3 regions of the Labrenzia sp. PO1 genome follow, and region 1 is predicted to be linked to each of the others. Evidence: predicted binding sites of a transcription regulator. Region 1 holds the regulator's gene; each other region holds the start of a gene.
What was found. Region 1 encodes LexA, which represses DNA repair genes until DNA is damaged. Its sites were predicted from a motif close to TGTTCNNNNTGTGTTCNG; they were not measured.

Region 2: a site for LexA is predicted at 2,700-2,717, ahead of HCG46_RS21710 (helicase-related protein). Genes of this name have one in related genera too.
Region 3: a site for LexA is predicted at 2,697-2,714, ahead of HCG46_RS03020 (UvrD-helicase domain-containing protein). Genes of this name have one in related genera too.

The regions. Positions count from the first base shown of each region.
Region 1 covers NZ_JAAXCR010000003.1:158,686-163,791, reverse strand. Annotated here, with positions in the region: gene HCG46_RS15745 (alpha/beta hydrolase) at 1-38, opposite strand, end outside; gene HCG46_RS15740 (acyl-CoA synthetase) at 192-1,772, shown strand; gene HCG46_RS15735 (hypothetical protein) at 1,865-2,668, shown strand; gene lexA (transcriptional repressor LexA) at 2,790-3,500, shown strand; gene HCG46_RS15725 (ComEC/Rec2 family competence protein) at 3,505-5,106, opposite strand, start outside.
Region 2 covers NZ_JAAXCR010000004.1:341,605-346,710, forward strand. Annotated here, with positions in the region: gene HCG46_RS21710 (helicase-related protein) at 1-2,554, opposite strand, end outside; gene pyc (pyruvate carboxylase) at 3,353-5,106, shown strand, end outside.
Region 3 covers NZ_JAAXCR010000001.1:629,059-634,164, forward strand. Annotated here, with positions in the region: gene HCG46_RS03015 (tetratricopeptide repeat protein) at 1-91, shown strand, start outside; gene HCG46_RS03020 (UvrD-helicase domain-containing protein) at 226-2,664, opposite strand; gene ligA (NAD-dependent DNA ligase LigA) at 3,081-5,106, opposite strand, start outside.

The DNA.
Region 1 (5,106 bases):
TAGGCATCGTCCCAATCAATAATCGTCATCTCACTCATTCGAAATCCTCAGGCAAACGTCGAAACCGATCGGCGGCATACTTGCACGATTTACCTAGAAAGCGGAACGGCCTGAATGCCAATCTCAACTTGTCAAACGGACTGCCATCAACCTAACGTCTGAAAAAACCAGTAGTCGGGAGGCAAACTTAGATGGTGGAGCGCTGTTCCAATCGCGTGGCCAATCTTGCGCATTTTCTGTCCAGGAACGCTGCCCGGTGGCCCTCAGGTCCCGCAGTTGTCGAGGATGGGGTCACCTTGAGCTGGTCAGAAATCGATTCGCAGGTCTCCGCACTTGCCAAGGGTCTCCAATCGGAATTCGGCGTTTCCAAGGGCGACAGCTTGCTGGTCCAGGCCCAGAACTCGCATCAGATGATCGAGATCATGTTGGCCGCATTTCGTCTGGGAGCCATCTGGGTTCCCTGCAATTTCAGACAGGCTCCGGGCGAAACGGCCTATGCTGCGGTAAAAGCGAAGGCGAAGGTTTTCCTGTGTGACGCTGATTTTGGTGCTCAGGCCGATGCAGTGCGAAACGCCAGAGATCAGCTGACAGGATGCATTACAATTGGAGCCAGCGACTTTGGCACAAGCTATGAGGATCTCCTCTCCCGTTACCAGGGACAGGTCCTGCAGAACGAGGCAGTGGACTATAACGATCCCTGTTGGCTGTTCTTCACCTCAGGCTCAACCGGCCGCCCGAAGGCAGTTGTCCTTAGTCACGGGCAGATCGGATTCGTTTGCGTCAACTACATGGCAGACCTGTTGCCCGGGACGACGGAGCGCGATGCGTCGCTGGTCATAGCCCCATTGTCACACGGCGCAGGGTTACAACTGATTGCCCAGCTATCAGTTGGTTCTACACATGTTCTCCTGCCCGGAGGTGGCTTCAATCCCTCGACTGCATTCGAGTTGATCGAAAAACACAAGGTCAGCAATCTCTTCACCGTTCCCACAATCGTCAAACGCCTGGTGGAAGACCCTTCTGTTGATCAGTACGATCACTCGAGCCTTCGTCACGTCATTTATGCGGGGGCTCCCATGTACAGAGAGGACCAGAAGCTGGCACTCCAGAAATTGGGGCACGTTCTGGTTCAATACTACGGACTTGGCGAGGTCACCGGAAACATCACCGTGCTGCGGCCACAGGATCATTTTCTGGAGGATGGACCTGAGGCACGCAGCGGCACCTGCGGTACGGAGCGAACTGGTATAGAGGTTTCGATCCAGGACGAGGATGGCAATCATCTCCCCCCCAATGAAACGGGTGAAGTCTGCGTCATCGGTTCGGCAGTCTGTGCTGGCTATCTGGAAGACGAAGACGCCAACCAGAAGTCTTTCCGGAACGGCTGGTTCCGCACCGGAGACATCGGTCACATGGATGAACAGCGGTACCTCTTCCTGACAGGCCGAGCGTCGGACATGTACATTTCTGGTGGCTCCAACGTCTACCCGAAGGAAGTCGAGGAAGTGCTGCTTACACATCCGGATATTTCCGAGGTCGCAATTCTCGGGATTCCGGACAGGCAATGGGGCGAAGTTGGCCTAGCCGTTTGTGTGGCTGCCCCAGACAATTCACCCGACCCTCAGGAACTCAGCGACTATCTGAACGGCAAGATCGCCCGCTACAAGATGCCTGCACGTTATCTCTTCATTCCCGCAATGCCGACAAGTGCCTATGGCAAGATCACCAAGAAACTGGTGCGGGAGCATTTGACCGAGAAAGGCCTGTTGTGAGACGGCCCGCCCCCAGGTCTCTGTCCGACATTCGTCATCCCGGCCCTTCTGCCATCAATCGGCTCCCCCATGCCAGATGTCTGGCGAAACCATTGGAAATCTCCCTGGCAGAGCAAACTCCCTTGCTGGAGGCGCTGGGCCGCTTCGCCACGCACCAAGGACTGAGCTCCGCCGTTCTCGATCTTTCCGGGCTGATGCTCGAAGCGTTCGACTTTGTGATGCCTGCCTGTGCAATCGATGACAGACATGCAGCCTGGTATAGCGACACGCACTCTTCGAAAGGCGCAACGCTGGAGTCCGCAGTTGCCATTCTCGGGATACGAGATGGTGAATGGTTCGCTCATGTACACGCTTATTGGCACGAGGAAGAAGTCGAGCACCTTGGCCACTTACTGCCGCATACGCTGAAGGTTGCGCATCAGGGGGCTATCAAAGGGTACGGCCTGCAAGGCGCAGCCTTCGTGGCATCGCTGGATCCGGAAACCGAATTCACGCTGTTTCGTGTGCAACAGGATGACGAACAGTCACGGACAACCGACTACAATGCGCTTATCACCACACTCGCTCCGTTTGCCGACCTGACGGACAGCATCCAAGAACTCGCAAAAGAGCTGAAAGCCCCCTCCTACGAAGTCTATGGACTGGGCAGTCTGGCCGGAGCAGCGTTTCGCGATGCCCAGCCGATGACAGGTCTGATCTCCGAGATACTCCTGACTGAAAACGCTGGCGCGAATCCGGAACAAGAGCTTTGTATCCCAATCCGCGCCGTTGATCTCGACGGTGGACTGCATCGGGGCATTCTCACCGCTGGTGGCGCGCCGACTTTGATCACCTGTGAACTGCTGATCCTGACCGGATCGAAGGATGACCTAAATCCGATATCGGAGACGGATTGAATACGGCAACTTGTTCGAAGCCAAGAACAGTAAGAGAACATTTACCCTTGCAGAACACAATGAGAACAGGTACCATGTTCTTGATTTGTACCAGATGTTTTCTCGGTCAGGGGACGCCTACATGCTGACGCGCAAGCAGTACGAACTGCTCATGTTCATTCACGAAAGACTGAAAGAAACCGGTGTGCCGCCGTCTTTCGACGAAATGAAGGATGCGCTCGACCTGCGCTCCAAGTCTGGCATTCACCGCCTGATCACCGCGCTTGAAGAACGTGGCTTCATCCGGCGCCTGCCGAACCGGGCCAGAGCCATGGAGGTTGTTCGTCTTCCGGACTCCATCGCACCCGGCCTGGGTGCTCCACGACCAAGAGGCAGCTTCTCACCTGAAGTCATTGAAGGCTCACTCGGCAAACCGGAGCCGGAAAAAGCTGCACCGGTGCCGGTGTCCAGTGTTACGGAAATTCCTGTCATGGGCCGCATTGCAGCCGGTGTGCCCATCGAGGCCATTCAAACACACAGCCATTCCATCACAGTGCCGCAGGACCTGCTTGGTCGCGGGGAACACTACGCGCTGGAGGTTCGTGGTGATTCCATGATTGAGGCCGGCATTCTGGACGGTGATACTGTTCTTATCCGCCGGACCGACAGCGCCGACAGTGGCGACATCGTTGTTGCACTTGTGGACGATGAAGAAGCCACCTTGAAGAGGCTGCGCAAGAAAGGCGCTTCCATCGCTCTTGAAGCAGCCAACCCGGCTTATGAAACCAGGATCTTCGGTCCCGGCCGCGTTCGTGTTCAGGGCCGCCTCGTTGCCCTGTTTCGTCAGTATTGACCAGTCACTCCTCTGCGCGCGCTTCGGCCACCGAGGCGCGCTCGGCTAGACGCAGGCTGTCTCTCGTTACCGTACCCTGGTGATGCCAGGGGCGCGGTGGATCAGGGATGGCAAACTTCAGTTTCTCGATTTTCAGATTTTCGTTTGGCGGATGGCCCGGTGCACTGGCACCGCTCGTAGCATTTACGGCCTGGCTGAAATCACCGGGCGATAGCCAGATGGAGACGGCACCACGTTCGGTGCGCGTACCGTGATCCAGGACGAGGGCTGCGCCGCAGCTCTCCGGAGCGACAAGATCGGTCACGACCAAATCGGCATATCGGCAATCCAGCTGAAACGCTTCAAATGTCTTTGGCTGCGCGATTGCAAGAAACGATTGCCTGCCATCCAGCCGTTCTGCGTCCTCTGAATTGACGTAGGCCCTGATGACACAACCGTCGTCATCGCAATTTCTTTGAGGCGATTTCATCTTGCGCGACAAGATCGCATCATTCCTCACTCCTTCCGACTGCAGCCAGAGATCACTTGCAAACGATCTCCCCCTAGCTGCGTAACGCAAAGTTCCCGTTTCATCGCGGGCAGCTATTCGAGAGCCGCTTGCAGCAATCTGGATATCCGGAGGCCGGCTGGTGAGAACAATCAATATTCCTGCGACGAGAGGCACTCCTGCGAGCACACGCTTTCTGCCAGGCACCAACAATCCGGCAAATAATGCTGATAGCAACAGCAATGCAGCAGCCCCGTCGAGCCTTCCGGAAGTTCCGCTGCCGGCATCCAGGGCTGCGGTAAAGGAAGCAACCTTCAACAGAAGTGAAACTCCGAAAGACATGACAGCCAGAGGGAGAGCCGCAAGGCCGAAGGGCATCAGAACGAATGCAAGTACTCCCATAGGCATCACAACAAGTGAAAACACCGGCATTCCCAGCAAGTTGCCGACAAGGCCATAGGGCGCGATGCGGCTGAAGTGATGAGCTCCTATAATGCCGGTCGCCAGCCCCGCGACCAATGCGGTTACGAACAGCCCTGCAGCCCACTTGCCGAGGTAAAGACAAGTCGCCATGCCCCATCCGGACACTCTTTCACCAGATGACAGGGAACGATCTCGCTGCCGCCACAGGTCATATACGGCGACCAGGCAGATCACGGCAGCGAAGGACATCTGGAAGCCGGGGAAAAACAACCGCTCAGGAGCAATCAGCAAGAGTACGAGGCCAGCCAACGCTACGCTTCGCAGGGTCAGGCCGCGTCGCCCCACCAGAATTCCGACAAAGACAATCGCGATCATCAGGAACGATCGTTGCGTCGCAACCGCACCACCGGACAGAAGCAGATAAATAACAGCAGCACCAAGGGCTGAAAGCGCGGCCCATTTATGCACCGGCCACCTGAGCGTCAGTATCGGCACCAACGAAAAGAGCAGCAAGACCGCCCCATAGGCGCCACCGGCAAAGAGCGCCATATGCAGCCCGGAAATTGCAAGAATGTGAGCCAATCCGGCGGCCCGTAAAATCTCTTCCTGCTCTTCGGTTATACCGCTGCGGTCTCCAACCAGAAGAGCAACGATCAGTGCGGTTTCCGGCCCTTCCGAAAGATTGCTCCTAATACG
Region 2 (5,106 bases), on a different contig from region 1:
GAGTGTCCGCTTCGGTCGCAGCAGTTTCCGCCACTGGCGCCTCTGCCGGTGCTTCCGTTGCCGGCTTGGCCGCAACAGGGCGCTGCACTTCCTTGGTCTCGGACCGGTAGCCGAGGGATTTCAGCACGGCGGAGAAGTCCTCGCCGGCACAGCCGAGCAGCGATGTCATGGCAACGGTAACGGTGAAGCCGCCTCCGGTTGCGACCGCGCCTTCCGGCGGGCTGACTTCCGCATCAAGCGGCTTCCAGGCGATCAGCGGACGGATCAGGTCAGCCAGGCGTTCCAGAATGTCGACGCGAACGGCACGCGGGCCACAGACGCGGAAACCGACAACCTTGTAAAGCGCCTTGTCGATGGTTTCATCAACCGGGATGGACGTGCGGCCGGATGCAGACAGCTGTGGCAGCTCGGCCATGCCGTTCATGTCCAGCGAACCGTGCTTCAAGGCCCAGAGCTGTGCCAGCAGCTGGCTCGGCGCAGGCTTCAGCAGGGCGGGCACGAACACGGTGTAGGCACCAAAGCGGATGCCGTGCTTGCGCAGGCTGGCGCGCATGTCCTGGTCGAGCTGGCGGATTTCGTCGGCAGCTTCCTGGCGTTCCAGGATTCCGAGGCCTTCAACGATGCGGAACGCGATGCCGCGGGCAAGACCTTCCAGGCCTTCGCCGGCCTTCAGGTCGACAAGCGGTTTCAGCAGGGTATCGATCTGTGCCTTGACCCACAGATCAAGCCGCGCCTGTACATTGTCGCGTGCCGGGCCGGTCAGATGTTCATCGGCCAGCAGCAGCACGACGGGCGTCAGTACCTCTTCTCCGGAGACGAGCTTGGCCACGGGTTCCCCGCGCCAGCGGATCACGGCTTCGGACGTCAGCACGAAATCGGAGTTCTCGGACTTGCCGAGCTTGTCCGCACGGGATTCGATTTCGGTGGTCAGGGCCTTTTGGGCTGCGGCACGCACGGTCTTGCCGTCCGGTCCTTCAGCTGCCGCGTCAGGGGCAAACCGGAAGCCAAGCAGATTCCCGATGTGCTGACCTTCCACGAGCACATCGCCGCTCGATGTAATTTCCGCTTCCAGCATTGCGTTCTCTCTCAAACGTCGCATCAATACACTTGTACGCCGATCCACGAACCGCTGCGTCAGCCGCTCGTGAAGGGCGTCAGATAGTTTGTCTTCTATGTCGCGCGTCTCGCCCTGCCAGTGGGCCGGATCGGCCAGCCAGTCGGGACGGTTGGCGACATAGGTCCAGGTCCGGATATGTGCAATCCGGTTTGCGAGAGTGTCGATATCACCATCTGTGCGGTCTGCGAAGGCCAATTGACGCGAGAACCAGTCATCGGCAATCGCATTGTCCTGCATCAGGTGGGTGTAAATGGTGTTGAGCAACTCTGCGTGGTTCGCCGGGGCGATCTTACGATAGTCGGGGACCTGACACACGTCCCATAACAATTCGACCGCATTTCCGCCCTTTGCCATGCCGGATATTGCGGGATCGCGCAATAAATGTTCAAGAGCGGTGATGTCGTCGCCAATGGGTGCCCTTGCGAGACCCTCTTCACGCGGCACCATGTCGAGGCTTGAGCGCAAGGCGTTTGCCGACGAAAAATCCAGCGCACTGTTGCGCCATTGCAGCACTTTCAGGCTGTCGAAGTGGTGGCTTTCGATCTGTTCGACCAGGTCGTCGTCCAGCGGATCGACCCGTCCGGTCACCCCGAAGGTGCCATCCTTGGTGTGGCGGCCGGCCCGTCCAGCGATCTGACCCATCTCCGAGGCGGTCAGCTGGCGGTACTGATAGCCGTCGTATTTGCGGTTGCCGGCAAAGGCGATGTGATGGACGTCGAGGTTCAGCCCCATGCCGATGGCATCGGTCGCCACCAGATGGTCGACATCGCCGTTCTGGAACAGTTCCACTTGTGCATTGCGCGTGCGCGGACTCAGCGAGCCGAGCACCACGGCCGCCCCGCCGCGTTGGCGACGGATGAGCTCTGCAATGGAATAGACTTCGTCTGACGAGAAGGCGACGATGGCCGAACGGGCCGGCAGGCGCGAGACCTTCTTGGAGCCCGCATATTCCAGCACGGACATGCGCGGCCGCGTGACCACATTGATGCCCGGCAGCAGTTTTTCCAGCAGCGGGCGTGCGGTCGCCGCACCCAGCAGGAGCGTTTCGGATTGACCGCGGACATTCAGGATGCGGTCGGTGAAGACATGACCGCGATCGAGGTTGCCCGCCAGCTGCACTTCGTCGATAGCGACGAAATCCGTCTTCAGGTCCAGCGGCATGGCCTCAACCGTCGAGACCCAGAACCGCGGGTTCTTCGGGACGATCTTTTCTTCGCCGGTGACCAGCGCCACCGCTTCCGGACCCGCGCGGTCGGCAACACGGTTATAGACTTCACGCGCGAGCAGGCGCAGCGGCAGCCCTATCAGCCCGGAAGGCTGGGCCAGCATGCGTTCAATGGCGAGGTGGGTCTTGCCGGTATTGGTCGGTCCGAGCACGGCCGTCACAGTGCGGGACCGGGCAGACGGCGGCAGCGGCAGGGTCTGGGGACGGGGCATGGGGAGGCTTGTGATCGGCTTTCTTCGGATCGGCGCAAACGGATGGCGCCTATATCTGGTGTCGCGTGTCTAGCACAGCCGGGGCGGGCATGTCCTTATTCTTTTGGCCAGCCGGTCAGGTTTTTGACGGTTGAAATATGTTGTGGAGAACGACTCTGGAACAAACCGAAACCGAATCGGCGACTCCGGACGATTCAGGATTTGTTCCCTACGACATGTGGTTTGCGAGGTGGGTAGAGCCACAAAATCCTGAATCTGGTCAAGAGGTTGAGTCGTTTTGCGCGGATGTCGCTGATTTGCTTCGAATCTCTGTCAATGATTAATTTTCCATAAACGCGTATCATCGCCGGAGGAGAATGCCGTTTACCCGGGGACACAGGGTGAACGAATCTTGGACGAATCGCTGATTCATAAAGGTTGCGGATTTGTTCTCACAAGATCTAGTGGGTTTCCGGTAGAGCGGTGTCCATGCAGTTGGGCCGTCCGGAGGGTGATTTTGTCTTGCCGACAGGAATGTGTCCCGAAATGGTCAGCAGCCACGCAAGCCGGTTTTTGCGGTTTCGGCGCCTGTCCCGATCTGAAAATTGCTGCGCTGCACCTTTTTAAAAAAGTCCGGGAGGATCTGGGGTTCAATCGAATTAGTGTTCGTTTTCCTACAGTTACGGGCGCAGACGCAAAATTATTTTCCAAGTTAAAAAAAGGACATAGCTTCTGCCCCTTTTCAAGCGCCTCCGACCAAAGTAGAAATCTTGCCGAAACTGGCTTTTCGTTTTGCGTAAAATTAGGGGGAGAAGGCGTTTGGCGATAACAAAAATTCTCGTTGCTAACCGATCTGAAATCGCGATCCGGGTGTTCCGTGCCGCCAACGAGCTGGGCATGAAGACCGTTGCGATCTATGCCGAGCAGGACAAACTGGCATTGCACCGGTTCAAGTCCGACGAAGCGTATCAGGTCGGCAAGGGGCTCGGGCCGATCGAGGCGTACCTCTCCATCGACGAGATTATCCGCGTTGCCAAACTCTCCGGTGCAGACGCCATTCACCCCGGTTACGGCCTTCTGTCCGAAAGCCCGGAATTCGTGGATGCCTGCGAACAAGCCGGCATCACCTTCATCGGACCGAAGTCCGAAACCATGCGCCGCCTGGGCAACAAGGTGGCCGCGCGCAATCTGGCCATCGAGGCGGGTGTGCCGGTGATGCCGGCAACGGACCCGCTGCCGGACGACATGGACGAAATCAAGCGCCAGGCCGCCGAGATCGGCTACCCGGTCATGCTGAAGGCCTCCTGGGGCGGTGGTGGCCGCGGCATGCGCGTCATTCCGGACGAAGCGACCCTGGCCAAGGAAGTTCTGGCGGCCAAGCGCGAAGCCATGGCGGCATTCGGCAAGGACGAGATCTATCTGGAGAAACTGGTCCAGCGGGCGCGCCACGTCGAAGTTCAGATCCTGGGCGACGGCGAGAACGTGGTTCATCTGTACGAGCGCGACTGTTCCATCCAGCGCCGCCACCAGAAGGTGGTCGAGCGCGCTCCGGCGCCGTATCTTTCGGCCGAAAAGCGGGCCGAGCTCTGTGAATATGGTCTGAAGATCGGCCGGGCCGTGAATTACCGCGGTGCCGGCACGGTCGAGTTCCTGATGGATGCCGACACCGGTGCCATCTACTTCATTGAAGTGAACCCGCGCGTTCAGGTGGAACACACGGTGACGGAAGAGGTCACCGGCATCGACATCGTCCAGGCACAGATCAAGATCTGCGAAGGCGAGAAGATCGGCACGCCGGAAAGCGGCGTTCCCTCCCAGGACAAGATCCGTCTCAACGGCCATGCCCTGCAGTGCCGCATCACGACGGAAGATCCGGAGCAGAACTTCATTCCGGATTACGGGCGCATCACCGCCTATCGCGGGGCGACGGGCTTCGGCATCCGTCTGGACGGCGGCACGGCTTATTCCGGTGCGGTCATCACCCGTTTCTACGATCCGCTTCTTGAAAAGGTCACGGCCTGGGCCCCGACGGCGGAAGACGCCCGCAAGCGCATGGACCGCGCCCTGCGCGAATTCCGTATCCGCGGTGTGGCGACAAACCTGGTGTTCCTGGAGAACATCATCAGCCACGCGGACTTCAAGGCCAACAACTACACGACCCGTTTCATCGACGAGACGCCGGCCCTGTTCGAGCAGACCAAGCGTCAGGACCGCGCAACCAAGCTCCTGACCTATATCGCCGACGTTTCGGTGAACGGTCATCCGGAAACCAAGAGCCGTGCCCGTCCGCCGAAGGATGTGGCCGCGCCCGTCATCCCGAACTTCGGCGATGCCAAGCCCTCCGGCACACGCCAGTTGCTGGACGAATTGGGTCCGAAGGGTTTTGCCGACTGGATGAAGGACCAGAAGCGGACGCTGGTGACCGACACGACCATGCGCGATGCGCACCAGTCGTTGCTGGCAACCCGCATGCGGACCCACGATATCGTCAACATCGCGGATGCCTATGCAGCCGGTCTGCCGAGCCTGTTCTCGCTGGAATGCTGGGGTGGCGCGACCTTCGACGTTGCCAT
Region 3 (5,106 bases), on a different contig from region 1:
GGGCCAGGAAGTGCTGCGCGAGGCCGTCGGCATACATCCCTTCCTGAAGGAACGCGACATGCTGATCAAACCGCAAGGTGTCGATCTCTAGTACGCCCCCAGGCTCAAGGTGTCTCAGGCTTTGGGCCAACCCAAAAACACATCAGGCGCGAGACCCTATTCCCGGTTCTATTGGAGCGTAGTCGTCGGAAGCAGCTCACCGGACTGGTTTCTGCAACCAGCCGGTCAGTGCCGTTCGACAAAACTGTCGATGACCTTCTTCACCCCTGCCTTTTCAAAGTCGATGGTCAGCTTGTTTCCCTCGATCGACTTGATGGCGCCATAGCCGAACTTGATGTGGAACACGCGTTCACCCAGAGAGAATTGCGATGGCGTGTCACTGACGGATTTCGCCACCAGCTCCCCTTCGATGGTCAAGGGCCCCTGACGCTTTTGCCGCGCGGACTGATACCCACGGCCACCGCCATCGGAAAATCCGCTGGAGGACTGTTTGGCACGCTGCGCACGTTGCCAGCCCGGCGTGGAGTAGCTGCCCTTGTCGAAGGGATCATGACTGTCGAACCGGGACGGTCCGTAGCCGCCACCGCCATAGCCGCCATAGCTGGACGAAGCTTCGGCAATCTCGACATGGTCCGGCGGCAGCTCATCCAGAAATCGTGAGGGAACGGTTGACTGCCAGAGGCCGTGAATGCGCCGGTTGGAGGCGAAATAGAGTTTTGCGCGCTTCTTCGCTCGGGTGATGCCGACATAGGCCAGCCGGCGCTCTTCCTCCAGACCGGCGCGACCGGATTCATCCAGCGCGCGCTGGTGGGGAAACAGCCCCTCTTCCCAGCCTGGCAGGAAAACCGTGTCGAATTCCAGCCCCTTGGCCGAGTGCAGCGTCATGATGGAAACAGCGTCAGTCGCATCCGCGCTGTCCCGGTCCATGACGAGGGAAATGTGCTCCAGGAAACCGGCCATGGATTCAAATTCGTCCATCGACCGGATCAGTTCCTTCAGGTTGTCGAGGCGTCCCGGCGCTTCCGCCGAACGGTCCTGCCGCCACATCTCGGTGTAGCCGCTCTCATCGAGGATGATTTCCGCCAGTTCGGTGTGTTTCATCTGGTCGAGCTGACGCCGCCAGCGCTCGAAGTTGTCGAGCACGGACTTCAGCGCGTTGCGTGGCTTCGGCTTCAGTTCTTCGGTATCGATAAGCTGGCTTGCCGCCTGCATCAGCGGAATGCGCTCTGCCCGGGCAACGCCATGGACCAGTTTCAGCGTCGCACCGCCAAGACCGCGCTTGGGCGTGTTGACGATGCGCTCAAACGCCAGATCGTCCGCAGGCTGCGCGACACAGCGGAAATAGGCCATGGCGTCGCGGATTTCCATGCGCTCATAAAAGCGCGGACCGCCGATGACCCTGTAGTTAAGCCCCAACGTGACAAACCGGTCTTCGAACTCGCGCATCTGGAAGGATGCCCGCACCAGAACCGCCATTTCATTGAGCGAATGACCTCGCGACTGAAGCGTCTCGATCTCGTCGCCGATGGTGCGCGCTTCTTCTTCGCTGTCCCAGACGGAGGCCACCGACACCAGGTCGTGGTCGGGTTCCTCGAAATCCGTGAACAGCGTCTTGCCGAGACGGCCTTCGTTGAAGGCAATCAGGTGGGATGCGGCAGCCAGGATATGGCTGGTCGAGCGGTAATTGCGCTCCAGGCGAATGACGACAGCGCCCTTGAAATCATGCTCGAAGCGCAGGATGTTATCGACTTCCGCGCCGCGCCAGCCATAGATCGACTGGTCATCATCACCGACACAGCAGACATTGGGGTTGCCCTGGGCCAGCAGGCGCAGCCACAGGTACTGCGCGATGTTGGTGTCCTGATATTCGTCCACCAGCATATAGCGGAAGCGGCGCTGATATTCCTTGAGGACATCCGGCTGGGTCTTGAACAGCTTGATGACATGCAAAAGCAGGTCACCGAAATCGGCCGCGTTCAGGATCGACAGGCGCTCCTGATATTCCTCGTAGAGCTTTCGCCCCTTGCCGTTGGCAAACGCCCGCGCCTCGCCTTCCGGGATGTCTTTCGGCCCAAGAGCCCGGTTTTTCCAACCATCCAGCATCCCGGCAAAGGCCTTGGCCGTCCAGCGCTTGTCGTCCAGCCCTTCGGCCTGGATGATCTGCTTGATAAGGCGGATCTGGTCGTCGGTGTCGAGGATCGAGAAGGACGATTTCAAGCCGACAAGTTCGGCATGCTTGCGCAGGATCTTCACACAGATGGAGTGGAACGTGCCGAGCCACGCCATGCCTTCCACATTGCCGCCGACAAAACCGGCAATGCGTTCCTTCATCTCGCGCGAAGCCTTGTTGGTGAACGTGACAGCCAGAATTTCGGACGGCCGCGCCAAGCCGGTTGCCAGGATATGGGCGATGCGTGTTGTCAGAACGCGGGTCTTGCCCGTGCCGGCACCAGCCAGCACCAGAACCGGCCCTTCGGTCGTTTCCACCGCCAGCCGCTGCTCCGGGTTCAGCCCCGTCAGATAGTCCGGTGCCCGCCGTGCCGCCATCGCCCTGGCCGCGATCCCTCCTTGCGGCCGCACGGGAGCAGGCGCGGACTCCGCCCGCGTGCCGATAGGCTGGAATGGATCGTCAAAGGAATCGTCGTACCCGTCCGGGTCGGTCATGGTTTACTGGTCCGGTTTCAAGCGCTTGTTTTGAGAACAATATAGCAACATACCTGCGCTGGCGAGGCAGGAATGACCGATTTGGTGGGGACAAGAAGCGGGCTTTTCTTATTTGAACCGGCAACTGCGTGAGGCCGCCTCCTTTGACAAAGCCGCGACAGATTTCAGGAACCCCAGAGGTTTGCGGTTCCAGCGAGCACAGGGGTTACTGGATCCCGGTCTTGCCGCTGCGCGTCAAACCGGGATGACAATGGATGGCGGGGTAATGTGAAATGAAAACAGAGCCCACCTCCCCATTTTGTCATCCCCGCGCAGGCGGGGATCCAGTAAACGCAGGCACCGGTGGAACAAAATGCCTCTGCCTCGGGCCTTTCGTCAAAAAAACCCGGATGACAAAACACGAAGGGAATACCCGCTCAGGCCCCCACCAGATCGAACCAGTCATCCTCGGAGATAACCTCGATCTCCAGCTCCTGGGCCTTTTTCAGCTTTGAACCAGCACCAGGACCGGCCACCACCAGGTCGGTCTTTTTCGAGACGGAACCTGCCGTCTTGGCACCAAAGCGTTCGGCCATGGCCTTGGCTTCGTCGCGGGTCATTCGTTCCAGCGAGCCGGTGAAAACCACTGTCTTGCCTGCGACCGGCGAGCCGGAGGCGTTGATCTTTTCAGCGTCCTTGGGTGACACCTCGACCAGAAGCGCGTCGAGTTGGTCGAGATTGTGTTGCTCGGCAAAGAACTCCGCCAGCGCCTCGGCAACGATATGGCCGATGCCGTCGATGTCATTGAGCTCTGTCCAGGCTTCACCCGCAGTGTCATGCGCCGCCTTCATGGCAGCGTAGAACATCGCCCAGGAGCCATAGGCACGTGCCAGAAGCTTGGCGTTGCCCTCGCCCACGTGACGGATGCCAAGGGCGAAGATGAAACGATGAAGGTCAATCTCTCGCCGCGCGTTGATTGCCTCGAAAAGGTTCTTCGCCGAAACGGCCCCCCAACCTTCCCGGTTGCGCAACTTCGTGAGAGAGCGTTTGTCCCGCTCCTCCAGCGTGAAGATGTCCGCCGGCGCCATCACAAGGCCTTCCTTGTAGAAGGCGTCGACCTGCTTGTCGCCGAAGCCTTCGATGTCGAAGGCATTGCGCGAGACGAAATGCTTGAGCTTTTCCGTTGCCTGGGCCGGGCAAATCAGACCGCCGGTGCAGCGGCGCACCGCATCGCGGCGCCCGGTTTTTTCCTTTTCCTCGCGCACCGCGTGGCTGCCGCAGGCGGGGCAGACAGTCGGAAACTCGAAGGCTTCCGCCCCATCGGGGCGTTTGTCCAGATCGATGTCGACAATCTGCGGAATGACATCGCCGGCACGCTGGATCTTCACCGTGTCACCGATACGAAGATCCTTGCCGCCGCGGATCGACTCTCCGTCCTGGCCAATGCCCTTGATATAGTCTTCGTTGTGGAGGGTCGCGTTTGAAACGACGACACCGCCCACCGTGATCGGCTCCAGCTTGGCAACCGGCGTCAGGGCACCTGTTCGGCCAACCTGGATCTCGATGTCGTTGAGAATGGTGTAGGCCTGTTCGGCCGGGAACTTGTGAGCGATCGCCCACCGGGGTGACCGCGAGACAAAGCCGAGGCGTTCCTGCAGGTCCAGCCGGTCGACCTTGTAGACCACACCATCGATATCATAATCGAGCTGGGCACGGCTTTCCTCGATGCCGTGATAGACCCCGAGAAGCTCTTCCACGGTTTCACAGCGTTTCATCAGCGGATTGACCTGGAAGCCCCAGGCTTCCAGTTGCTTGACCATGCCGAACTGGGTGTCTTCCGGCAGCTCGCTCATCTCGCCCCAGGCATAAGCGAAGAACCGCAGTGGGCGGGAGGCCGTGATTTCGGATTTCAGCTGGCGCAACGAGCCCGCCGCCGCGTTGCGCGGGTTGGCGAAAACCTTGCCGCCATTGGCTGCCATGCGCTCGTTCAGCGCCTGAAAATCCTTGTGCGCCATATAGACTTCGCCGCGCACTTCAACGACACCCGGCACCGTGCCGGACAGATTCTCCGGAATATCCTTGATCGTCTTCGCGTTCTCGGTGACGTTTTCACCTGTGGTACCGTCACCTCGCGTTGCGGCGTAAACCAGAGTGCCGTTTTCATACCGAAGAGACAGCGACAGACCGTCGATCTTCGGCTCCGCGGTAACCGCCAGAGCCCCCATCAGCGGATCGAACTTCAGAAACCGGCGCACGCGGCCGACGAAGTCCCGGACGTCGTCATCGTTGAACGCATTGTCCAGCGACAGCATCGGCACCCGGTGAGTAATCTTGCCGAAACCGGACGCTGGGGCCGCCCCCACCTGCGCAGAGGGACCGTCTTCAAGAATGAGATTGGGAAACCGGGCCTCGATGGACGCGTTGCGCCGGCGCAGCGCGTCATAGTCCGCATCCGAGATCACC